Regions from separate parts of the Marinicauda sp. Alg238-R41 genome, predicted to be linked through region 2. Evidence: predicted binding sites of a transcription regulator. Region 2 holds the regulator's gene; the other holds the start of a gene.
What was found. Region 2 encodes LexA, which represses DNA repair genes until DNA is damaged. Its sites were predicted from a motif close to ATGTTCCNCTTGTGTTCC; they were not measured.
Positions count from the first base shown of each region.

Region 1: the regulator LexA is predicted to act here: its motif matches at 2,416-2,433, upstream of mmcB (DNA repair putative endonuclease MmcB).

Region 1 is NZ_CAMZOJ010000001.1:359,785-365,783, reverse strand. Features, by position in the region: gene PGP17_RS01580 (hypothetical protein) at 1-438, shown strand, start outside; gene PGP17_RS01575 (4a-hydroxytetrahydrobiopterin dehydratase) at 464-745, opposite strand; gene PGP17_RS01570 (histidine kinase) at 877-1,149, shown strand; gene PGP17_RS01565 (NAD-dependent deacylase) at 1,217-1,924, shown strand; gene PGP17_RS01560 (metallopeptidase family protein) at 1,921-2,328, opposite strand; gene mmcB (DNA repair putative endonuclease MmcB) at 2,443-2,886, shown strand; gene PGP17_RS01550 (ActR/PrrA/RegA family redox response regulator transcription factor) at 2,983-3,534, opposite strand; gene PGP17_RS01545 (ActS/PrrB/RegB family redox-sensitive histidine kinase) at 3,638-4,999, opposite strand; gene PGP17_RS01540 (SCO family protein) at 5,339-5,986, shown strand.
Region 2 is NZ_CAMZOJ010000003.1:249,574-255,572, reverse strand. Features, by position in the region: gene PGP17_RS13195 (anthranilate synthase component II) at 34-621, shown strand; gene trpD (anthranilate phosphoribosyltransferase) at 618-1,643, shown strand; gene trpC (indole-3-glycerol phosphate synthase TrpC) at 1,640-2,428, shown strand; gene lexA (transcriptional repressor LexA) at 2,525-3,199, shown strand; gene PGP17_RS13175 (ComEC/Rec2 family competence protein) at 3,232-5,379, opposite strand; gene gltX (glutamate--tRNA ligase) at 5,442-5,999, shown strand, end outside.

The DNA.
Region 1 (5,999 bases), on a different contig from region 2:
ACCCGCATGTTTTGTCTTCTCGCCCTGCTCCTTGCCTCCCTGCCGGCCGCTCACGCCGGGGGCGGTGCCCCTGCGCCTGCCGCGGAAGAAGCACCCAGCCGGGGCGGGCGCTCCATCACTCATGTGGAAAGCTATGTGCCCTTCGATCCGATCCTGGCGGCCGTCCAGTCGGACATGCGCCTGCGCGGCGTCATTCATATCGAGCTGGGTCTGAATACCGAGGATGCCAGCCTGCGCGCGAAGATCGAGCAGCGCATGGCCCGCCTTCGCAACGCCTACAACTCGTCCATCGCGGTCTATACCGGCGTGCATTACCGCTTCGGCGAGATGCCCGATCCCGAGCTGATCGCGTCCATGCTGCAGCGCGCGACCGACGAGACGCTCGGCCAAGACGGCGCCGAGGTGCTGCTCAGCCTGGTCATGGTGAACGGGCGCTAGAGCGGCACCCCCGCGGAGGCAGGCCCTAGCCCGCGATCTTGTCCATGAAGGCGGCCATTTTCGTGTCCTTGTCGGTCACGCCGCCAGCGTCGTGCGTGGTCAGGGCGACTTCAACCGTATTGTAGACATTCGACCATTCTGGATGGTGGTCCATCTTGTCGGCGAAGATTGCCACGCGCGCCATGAAGCCGAACGCCTCGTTGAAATCGGCAAACTTGAACGTCTTCTCGATGGCATCGCGGTCTTGCGCCGCGCTCCAGCCCGACAGCGTTCCGGCCGCGCGCTTGGCGCCGATTGTCTCAGCCATTATGGCCTCCTTGTCCGATCGATGGGTGTAGTGCGCAGTTTGCCCTTCGCGCGCCGGTCTTCAAGGCGTTTACCGAATAATGACGGGTTTCATGTCAGACTTGTTCCTCAATCCTGGAAAGGAGGCGTGTCATGACGCACTTTCTCAAATCGGATTCCAACCCGGACGGGCGCCGTCTGGAGGATATCCTGATCGAGCTGCGGGCCGATGTGCTCGTGCGCTGCACCAAGATCTCGGGCGATCTGCGTCCTGAGGCCCTCAAGGTGCTGTCCAACAACATGCAGGTGCTTCAGCACCTGACGGCCGCAATCGAGCTGGCGCAAAGCTCGACCACGATTCTCGACCGGGCTTTCGGGCCGCCGGAATCCGGCGGCGATGCCGAGCCGCGTATCGGCGTGGCCTGACACCCACGTCTGGGCAGGACTGCCTGAACCGCCTACCCTGCCTGACAGGACAGGGAGAGCGGGCGCCATGGCCGAAAACATCGTCATCCTCACCGGAGCCGGCGTGTCGGCCGAAAGCGGGCTCGGCACCTTCCGCGATACGCACGGAGTGTGGGCGAAGTTTGACCCGATGAAGCTGGCGACGCCCGAGGGCTTCGCGGCCGATCCCGACACCGTCCACGCCTTCTACAATGCCCGCCGGGACGGCCTCGCCGCCGCCCGGCCCAATGCCGCCCATACCGCGCTGGCCGATCTTGAAGCGCACTGGCGCGAGCATGCGCGCGGCGAATTTCTCCTCGTCACACAGAATATCGACGATCTGCACGAGCGCGCCGGATCGCACGCGCCGGTCCATATGCATGGCGAGCTTCTCAAATCGCGCTGCAATCATTGCGGCCATCTGTTCGGCCACGATGACGCCTTGTCGGTCGACCGCGCCTGCGAGGCCTGTGCGCGCACAGGCGGCTTGAGACCCCACGTGGTCTGGTTCGGGGAGATGCCGCTCGATCTCGATGCGATCTATGACGCCCTGGCGCGTTGCGATGTGTTCGTCGCGATCGGCACGTCGGGGACGGTCTATCCGGCCGCCGGCTTCGTGCAGGAGGCCCGCCTGGCTGGCGCGCGTACGGTGGAACTGACGCTGGAGCCCGGCGAGATCAGCCCCGCCTTCGACGAGGCCCGTTACGGCCCGGCGACGGAAGTGGTGCGCGACTGGGCCGAGCGCATGAAAGCCTAGTCGGCTGCATCCTCGATGGCATGCATGTCGTCGTCCGAGAGGCCGAAATGATGGCCGATCTCGTGCACCAGAACATGGCTGACCAGATCCTTCAGCGTCACGTCGCCGCGCTCGCACCATTCCAGCAGGATGGGCAGGCGGTAGAGGAAGACATAGTCCGGCCCGCCCGGATCGACACTGGATTTCTGGGTGAGGTCGACGCCGTGATAGAGGCCGGACAGCTCGTACGCACTCTCCATCCCGAAATGGGCGAGCGTCTCCTCGTCGGCAAAGTCGACCACCTGGATCACGACATTGCCGCACATGCGCCGGAACGCCTCCGGAAGCGCCTCCCAGGCCTGTTCGGCCAGGGTCAGCATCTCTTCCTGGGAGGGGGCGAGTTCGGGCGCGGAGGTCTGGGTCATCGTCGTGTCCGGTCTGAGTGTCGTCAGCAGATAGTCGCCGTGGCCGCGCCGGGCAAGCGCCGGTCGTGAACCCGACCGCTTGCGTGTGGAACAAAGTTTGAACATATTGACTCGATGACCCGTGCCAGCCTCGCCTCCGCCACCAATCCGGCCATTGACGACGCGCATGCCCTGATGCGCGGGACGGCCCGTCTGCTTTACGATCTCGGGATTAATGCCATCCCCGAATTCACCCTGCCGTGCGGGCGCCGGGCGGACCTGGCAGGTCTCGGGCCGAAGGGCGAGATCGTCATCGTCGAGATCAAGTCGGGCATCGCTGATTTCCGCACGGACCAGAAATGGCCGGATTATTTCGACTGGTGCGACCGCTTCTTCTTCGCGGTCTCCGACCGGTTTCCCGCTGCCGTCCTGCCCGAACAGACCGGGCTTATCGTCGCGGATGCTTTCGGTGCGGGGATCGTGCGCGAGAGCCCGGTGGACAAGCTCGCTCCGGCCCGGCGCAAGGCCCTGACCCTGCGCTTCGCCCGGCATGCGGCGGAAAGACTGCTGAGGGTGTAAACGCGAAACCGGTTCCCACTTTCGCTGACAACGCGCGGTTCTTGGTGGTCGCGTTGTCGAAGCGCGAAACCGGTTCCCACTTTCGCTGAAAACACTTCAGCGCGGCGCGCGCTTGGCCAGGATGCGCTGCAGCGTGCGGCGGTGCATGTTCAGGCGGCGGGCGGTCTCGGAGACGTTGTGATCGCACAGCTCGAAGACGCGCTGGATATGCTCCCAGCGTACCCGGTCCGCGCTCATCGGGTTGTCCGGCGGCGCCGGCTTGGCGTCAGGCGCAGCCAGCAGCGCCTTGGCGACATCGTCGGCATCGGCCGGCTTGGACAGGTAATCCACCGCGCCGGATTTCACGGCAGCGACCGCGGTCGCAATATTTCCGTAGCCGGTCAGCATGACCACCCGGCAGTCGGCGCGATGGCTGTGCAACGCCTTGACCACCTGCAGGCCGTCCCCGTCGCCGAGCCGCAGGTCGACAACCGCGAAGGCAGGCGGGTTCTTGCCGGCAATCTCGAGCGCTTCAGCGACGCTCGCCGCCTCGACGACCTCGAAACCGCGATGCGTCATCGCGCGGCCAAGCCGTGTGCGGAACGGCGTATCGTCGTCGAGAATGAGGAGGGATTTATCCTCGGGCAGGTTCAGCTCTGCATCGCTCATGGCTCGTATCCAGTCTCAAATCACTGATGGGCTATGACAGGGATATAGACTGCGTGCGCGCGGCCTCAAACCCCCCGCAGGCGGGTGGGTGAGATTGCAGACCTTAGGACAGCGTCCCGGGAATCTCTTCTTCCTCGGCCTCCTCCTCCGGGTCGGCGGGGGCGGCCAGCGCCTCGCGTGGCCAGGTCAGCAGGACGCGGGCCCCGCCGCGGGCGGTACTGTTTGAAAAGTCGACATGTCCGCCCAGGCGCTCGGTCAGGGTGATCGCGATGAAAACGCCGAGCCCCATGCCGCCGCTGCCCTCGCGCCCGCGCCGGGTGGTGACGTAGGGCTCGCCCAGCTTGGCCAGGATGTCGGGCGGGAAGCCCGGTCCGTCATCCTCGATCTCGACCATGATGCGCTCGGGGTCCCAGCGCCCGGTGATGTCGACGCGGGTGTGGGCGTAGTCCACAGCGTTTTCCACGAAATTGCCGACCGCGTAGAGCATCTCCGCGCTGCGCCGGATCAGCGGCGGGTCCAGGCGGTCTTCCAGCGCATTGAGGTGGATGCCGATCTGGGCGCCGAGACCGCGCAGCGGGGCCGCCGCCTCCTCCAGCGCATCGCCCAGTGCCAGCCGGTCGTGCATCCTGTCGCTGGCTTCCTGGGTCTGGGACAGGCGTTTGAGGATGTCGCGGCAGCGCTCGGCCTGGCTGACCAGCAGCGCGGCGTCCTCGCGCACGCTATCGCTTTCGGCAAAGCGCAGCATCTCCTTGGCGGTCACCTGGATCGTCCCGAGCGGCGTGCCCAGCTCGTGCGCGGCCGCGGCCGACAGCGCGCCGAGCGCGGACAGGCGCTGCTCGCGCGCCAGGACAGTCTGGGTCGCCGCCAGAGCCGTGCCCATGCGCTTGGCTTCGCGGCCCACCCGCCAGGCATAGACGGCCGTGAACGCGATCGTGATCGCCATGGCGAACCAGATCGCGGCCTGGTAGATCGACGGCAAGGTGACCGGGAAGGCGCCCTGCCAGGGCAGGGGCAGGTGCCACAGGCTGATCGCGATGGAGCCGGCGACCGCCATCCCAGCCAGGGGAATCCACAGCCGCGGCGGCAGCGACGCCACCGAGATCACAAGCGGGGCGATCATGATGATCGCGAACGGGTTGGTCAGCCCGCCGGTGAGCGCGAGCAGAACCATGAGCTGGATCAGGTCATAGCCGAGCTGGGCTGCCGCTTCCCAGTCCTTGGCAAAGCGCTGGGTCGGCTGGGTGACGGCGAGCGAGACGTTGAGCACAGCGCTGGCCGCGATCACGCCCAGACAGGCTGCGAGCGGCAGGTCGAACCCCATGACCAGATTGACGCCGAGCACGGTGGCGGTCTGACCGGCCACCGCCAGCCATCGCAGCATGATCAGTGTGCGCAGGCGCACGCGGCCGAACATCGGCGACAGGGACATCTCGCTGGCCACGGCGTGCCATTCAGGATCGTTCATCGGATGTCGCTCGCCTGCGGGGGTCGGGGCCGGAACTGCCGGCTGGAAAGACTGTGCCAGCCCAGAGAGAAGCAGAGTCCGGGTCAAGGCGAAAGGGACCGAACGCCGCACCGGACGATCCGGGGTGTGGACATGGCAGGTGTTGCGCTGCAGCATGCGCCTCGACCCCGCGACCTTCCTGCATCTCGCCGGTCGCGCCAACATCGTGTATAGGGGGCGTCCTTGATGTGGGGCGGCCTTGTGTGCAGCCGCACACGCCCCGAGATCGCCCGGCGTCTCGCCAGGATCGCGCCAATAGCCGGCGCGCCGGCTATTGGCCGGCCACAGTGAGGAAAGTCTATGCAGAACCGTCCTGTCTGGCTCCTGCCGGTGCTGGCGACCCTTCTGGCCCTCGTGGCCGTGTTTGCTCTGCTGGTCGTACGCGGCGCGGGGGGAGACGGTCGGAGCCTGCCGGCCACGCGCACCTCGGGCGAGGCCCAGGTGGGCGGGGACTTCACCCTGGTCGACGAGACCGGGGCGACCGTCACGAACGCCGATTTCGAAGGCCAGGCGATGCTGATCTATTTCGGCTTCACCTACTGCCCGGACATCTGTCCGTTCAGCCTGCAGATCCTCGCCGACGCGCTGTCGCGGCTGAACGAAGAGCAGCGCGCGCAATTCCAGCCGCTCCTGATCACCGTCGACCCCGAGCGGGACACGCCCGAAGTGCTCGCCGAATATGTCGACTCGCCGGCCTTCCCGGACCGGCTGAAAGGCCTGACCGGAACGCCCGAGCAGGTCAGCCAGGCCGCCCGCGCCTACCGCGTGTACTATGCGCGTGCCGAAGATCCCCAGACGACCGGGGGATACACCATGGACCATACGAGCCTCATCTATCTGATGGACAGAGAGGGCAGGTTCGTCGACGTCTTTCCCCATACGGCCGATCCGGAAACCATCGCCTCGCGGCTGCGCCAGTTTCTCGCCAATGACGCGCGTGCGTCCTGATCGTCCTTGACCC
Region 2 (5,999 bases):
CCCCTCGTTCACTGGAAGGGTCGGCCACGTCTCATGCTCCTGCTCATCGACAATTACGACAGCTTCACCTTCAACCTGGTCCATTATTTCCAGCAGTTGGGAAGCCAGGTGCGGGTGGTTCGTAATGACGCGATCAGCGTTAACGAGGCCTTTGCCATGTCGCCGTCCGCGGTGGTGATCTCGCCGGGTCCCTGCGATCCTGACCGCGCCGGGATCTGCCTCGATCTGATCCGCAACGCCTCGGAAACACTTCCAATATTCGGTGTGTGCCTCGGCCATCAGGCGATCGGGCAGGTCTTTGGCGGCAAGGTCGTCCAGGCGCGTGAAATCATGCACGGCAAGACCAGCGAAATCGAGCACGAGGGTGCCGGCGTGTTCCATGAACTGCCTCGTCCGCTCCTGGGCACGCGCTACCACTCTCTCGCAGTCGAGCTGTCAGCCGACAGTCCGCTCAAGGTGACCGCGCGTACGGCCGACGGCGAGATCATGGGGCTGTCTCACCCGACGCGGCCGATCCACGGGGTTCAATTCCATCCCGAGAGCATCGCCTCGCAGAGCGGTCACCAGATTCTGGCCAATTTCCTGACGCTTGCCGGGCTGCCGGCTGCCATTCCGGCATGAGCCGGCTGTCTCCCGCCATACAGGCCCTGGCCGCCGGCCGCGCGCCGGACCGGTCTGCCCTGGAGGCAGCCTTCAATGCTCTGATGGACGGTGAGGCCGATCCGGTCGAGATAGGCGGTTTGCTGATCGGGCTTGCTGCCGTCGGAGAGACACCCGAAGCCCTGATCGTCGGCGCCGAGGCTATGCGGTCACGCATGACGCCGGTGCACGCGCCTGAAGACGCCATCGACACCTGCGGAACGGGCGGCGATGCGCGCGGCACCTGGAATATCTCGACTGCGGCCGCCCTTGTCGCAGCCGGCGCTGGCGCCACCGTCGCCAAGCACGGCAACAAGGCGGCATCCTCCAAATCCGGCTCGGCGGAGGTCCTCGAAGCTATCGGCGTGAATATCTTCGCCTCGGTGCCATCGGTGGAGAAGGCCCTGCGCGAGGCCCGTGTCGGTTTCCTCTTCGCGCAGGCCCATCACGGTGCCGTGCGCCATGTCGGACCGGCCCGCAAGACACTTGCAGTACGTACGATTTTCAATCTGCTGGGTCCGTTGTCCAATCCGGCCGGCGCGAGGCGTCAACTTCTCGGGGTTTTCGATGAACGCTGGCTGGAGCCCATGGCCGAAGCTCTACGCGGACTCGGCGCCGAGCGTGCCTGGATCGTGCACGGCAGTGACGGGCTCGACGAATTGACCACAACAGGTGAGAGCCTTGTGGCCGAACTCACGCCGACAGGGCAGATACGCCGGTTCACAGTGACCCCTGAGGATGCCGGTCTGAGACGGGCCTCGCTCGATGAGCTCAAAGGCGGCGATCCTCAGCACAATGCCCAGGCGCTGCGCCGTCTGCTCGATGGCGAGACCGGGGCCTATCGCGATATCGTGCTGCTGAACGCGGCGGCTGCGCTGATCCTCGCCGGAAAAGCAGAGAACCTGGCCGAGGGAGCTGCGCTCGCTGCGCGCTCGATCGATGAGGGCCAAGCGAGAGGCGCTCTGCAGACGCTAAGTGATGTGACTCACGAGGAAACCCGATGAGCGATGTGCTGACCCGAATTGAAGCGTACAAGCGCGAGGATGTCCGCAACCGCGAGACTGACCGGCCGTTTGAGGCCGTCTGCGTCGCTGCAGAGCTGGCGCCGCCGGTTCGCGGCTTCGCCTCGGCGCTTGAATTGGCCTCTCGCAATGGCCGCCCGTCGCTGATTGCCGAGGTCAAGAAAGCAAGCCCATCCAAGGGTTTGATCCGCGAGGACTTCGATCCGCCCGCACTTGCCAGAGCCTATCAGGCCGGCGGTGCGACCTGTCTCTCTGTGCTGACGGATACGCCCAGCTTCCAGGGCGAGGATGCCTACCTCCAGGCCGCGCGAGACGCTGTCTCCCTGCCGGTCCTGCGCAAGGACTTCATGTACACGCGCTGGCAGATTGCCGAATCGCGCGCACTCGGCGCCGATTGCATTCTCGTCATCCTGTCCGCGGTCGACGATGACACGGCGCGCACCCTTATGGATGAGGCCGCCAGATGGGGCATGGACGCGCTTGTCGAGGTTCACGACCGCGCGGAAATGGAACGCGCCAATCAGCTCGGCGCCACTCTGGTGGGCGTGAACAACCGCAATCTGCGCACCTTCGAGACGCGTCTGGAGACATTCGAATCGCTCGCGCCGCACGCGCCGACGCAGGCCCTCTTGGTGGCCGAGAGCGGCATCTTCACGCCGGACGATGTCTCGCGGGTCGCCTCGGCCGGGGCGCGGGCGCTTCTGGTCGGTGAAAGCCTTATGCGGCAGGACGACGTCACCCAAGCGACTCGCCAGCTCCTCGGCTAGCCCTCCGCGTCCGCCACGCGGCTTGACGCCTGCATGGAACAGGCATAGAACATTCGGCATAACTTCCGCTTTTGTTCCAGCCGCAGGGGGACGTCCATGCTCACCAAGAAGCAGCACGAGCTTTTGGTTTTCATCCATAAGCGTTTGAGCCGCGATGGTGTCTCGCCCTCGTTCGACGAAATGAAGGAAGCCCTTAATCTGGCTTCGAAATCCGGCGTTCACCGCCTGGTGAGCGCGCTGGAGGAGCGCGGCTTCATTCGTCGGCTCCCCCACCGTGCGCGCGCCCTCGAAGTTCTCAAAATGCCGGAAATGACCGGGTCCCGTCCCGACACTGCACCCGGCAACGTCGTTCAGGCCGATTTCGGACGATCGGACCGCGGCAGTCAGACCTCGGAAGTCCCCGTTCTGGGACGTATTGCGGCTGGTGTGCCGATCGAAGCGATTCAACACGAAACCGATCGCCTCCCCGTCCCTCCCGACATGCTTTCGGGAGGCGAGCACTTCGCGCTTGAGGTCAGCGGCGATTCGATGATCGACGCCGGCATTCTCGACGGCGATGTCGTGGTGATCCGGCGGTGCGATACCGCCGGCAGCGGCGAGATCGTCGTGGCGCTAGTGGACGATCAGGAAGCAACGCTCAAACGCCTTCGCAAGAAGGGCAATTCCATTGCGCTTGAGGCGGCGAACCCGGCTTATGAAACGCGTATTTTCGGTCCGGACCGCGTTCGCGTGCAGGGCCGGCTCGTCGGCTTGATCCGTCGTTATCACTAGAGCCTTGAATGCCAGGCGCTCGGGCCGGGAGGCTAGCCGTCCGGCCGCGGCGTCCAGGGACGTAAGCCCCGCGCCGTATTCGCACCCTGAAAGCGGATGACCTGACCGTCACGGATCCAGAATTCGGTCGAGCCCAGGCGCGAGCGTTCGCGGCTGTCGAAAACGAACGCCGCGCAACGCCGCGTCAGCCACGGTGAGACGGTCACATCGATCACGATGATATCGGCGCGCGCGCAATCGTCTTCCAGCGCCTGTGCACTGTTCGGAAAGGCCAGGACCAGCCCATCCACGGTCTGGCCCGTGCAGCCAAGAGCGTCACAGCGCAAATCCGCTCCCGCCGGCGCGGTATTGGTTTCGCCGACACGCTGAAGAAACACGCGCGCATCGAACCGCCCTCGCCGCCGGTCATTGGTCTGCCATTGCCTGTCCTCGCCCTCGGCGTCGGGGTTTTCCGGCGCGTAGCGCGCGATTGCCGCGCCGCTTTCCGTGATCAGCATGTCGGGTGCCGTTGCACTGCTCCAGACCGAGAATCCGGCCGCGATCAGCACAGCACCCGCAGGACGAACCGCGCCACGGCCTATGGTCAGCAGCGCGAACCCGAGACCGTAGAGCGCCACCGTCAAGCCAGGCGCCGCGCTGACCGCGATAGCGGCCCCCTCGCGCGTCGCAGCGGCGTTGGCCACCCACATCACGACGCGGAGTCCGGCGTCCATCAGTGCAAGCGGCCCGGCTTCCAGTCCGACCGGCATCAGCAAGAGCGACGCCACGCCCCAGGGCATCACCCAGAAGGTGAAGACCGGCATCGCGGCCAGATTGGCCAGGAAGCCGTATGCCGCCAGGCGTTGGAAGTGGAAGGCCGCGAAGGCGCCGGTCGCCATGCCGGCGACCAGGGATGTGGCGGCAAGTCCCGCAAATCCGTTCCAGGCGCGCGCTACCCAGCCGGGTGGCTGCATCGGCGCCCGGCGCAGCCGCGTCCACAAATCGAAGACCGCGATCAAGGCCGCCACCGCAGCGAAACTCATCTGGAAACCCGGTTCGATCACGCTTTCCGGTGCCATCACCAAGATAATGAGCGCCGCGAGGGAAAGGGACCGGAAGGAAAAGGCGCGCCGGTCGAGCATGACGCCGAACAGAACCACGGCGGTCATGATGAAGGCCCGCTGTGTGGAAACCGATGCGCCCGAAACGACGAGGTAGGCGAGCGCGGCTGTGAGCGCGATCAGCGCCGCGGGTTTGCGTGGATCGTAGGCTCTGGCAAACGGCACGATGGCTGCGAAAGCGAACCGCGCGGCAAAATAGATCCCGCCGGCCACCAACGCCATGTGCAGTCCCGAAATGGCGAGGATATGTCCAAGGCCTGACACCCGTAGGGCATCTGCCTGGGCCTGGGAGACGCCGGACCTGTCTCCGGTGAGGAGCGCTGCCGCCAGGCCGCCTGTGTCCTCGCCGCCCATATCACGGATGCGCTCGGCGAGGCGCCAGCGCCATCGCACGAAATCGCGCACAGCCCGGTCGCTCGTCTCGCCCGACAGGATCGCTTCAGGTGGAGCAATCGCAAACCCTGTAAGGCCGATCGCGTCGAACCAGGCGGCACGAGCCGGATCGTAACCGCCCGGGGCGGCCGGGCCTCCCGGTGGAGCCAGCACGGCATTGACGCGGACCAAGTCACCGGGTTCCAGCTCCCCCAGCCGGGTCCGGATGCGAACCCGGTGGGGCGGCGTCTCGCTGCCCTCCATGTCGGTGACGCGAAGAATGAGCCGCTCGCGTGTGCCCGATCGCTCGACGCGCTCAATCCATCCCTCCAGAACGTGCGCGCGTTCCCGGCCGTGGTCCGCGCCGGACGCAAAGCTCTGCGCGTGCCATTGAGCCAGCGCGAACCCGGTGAGCGTCAATGCCAGAAGAATGAGTGCAACCAGACCGCGCGGGTGGCGGTGCATGCGTGCGGCCAACACCGTGATCAGGATCGCGATCACAACCGCCAGCCCCGGTGTCTGGGGCGGTGGCTCGCTTCGAAGCGCGAAATAGGCTGCCGCGCCGGCGCCGATGGCCACCGGCGCCCACAGGATGAGACGGCGTGGATCGGGTGCATCAAAGGCGGTTTTTGCCCAACCGAGCAGAGCGCGCCGCGTGCGACACCGCATGGGCGTCACGGCCCGGTCCACCACCTGAAGAAGGGTCATTGCGCGCCCTGCCCGCAAAAGAGTTCACTGGAAGACTATCTCTTTTTGAGGCCGGCGTGCTAATGATCGCGCCCACCTCGCAGCGCAGCAAGATTTCGCACGTGCAGAATTCAACTCAGGTCATTACCCGTTTCGCCCCCTCGCCCACCGGCTTTCTCCACATTGGCGGGGCGCGCACCGCATTGTTCTGTTCCTTGTTTGCCCGCCACCACGGCGGCCAGTTCAAACTGAGGATCGAGGACACGGACCGCGCCCGGTCTACCGACGAAGCCGTCGAGGCCATTCTGGAAGGGCTTACCTGGCTGGGCCTGAACTGGGACGGAGACGTCGTTTCCCAGTTCGAGCGCGCAGACCGCCACCGTGCCGTGGCGACCGAGCTGCTGCAGACTGGCAAGGCATTCAAGTGTTACTGCACGCCCGAAGAGGTCGAGAGCTTGCGGGAGACGGCCTTCGCGGAAGGCCGGGCCCTGCGCTCTCCCTGGCGCGACCGCGATCCGTCGGAGGCGCCTGACGGGGCCGCCTTCGTTGTTCGCTTTCGCGCACCGGAGGACGGCGTCGAGATCGAGGATGCCGTCCAGGGCGATGTCAGCTGGGCCGCCAAGGAGTTCGACGATCTCATC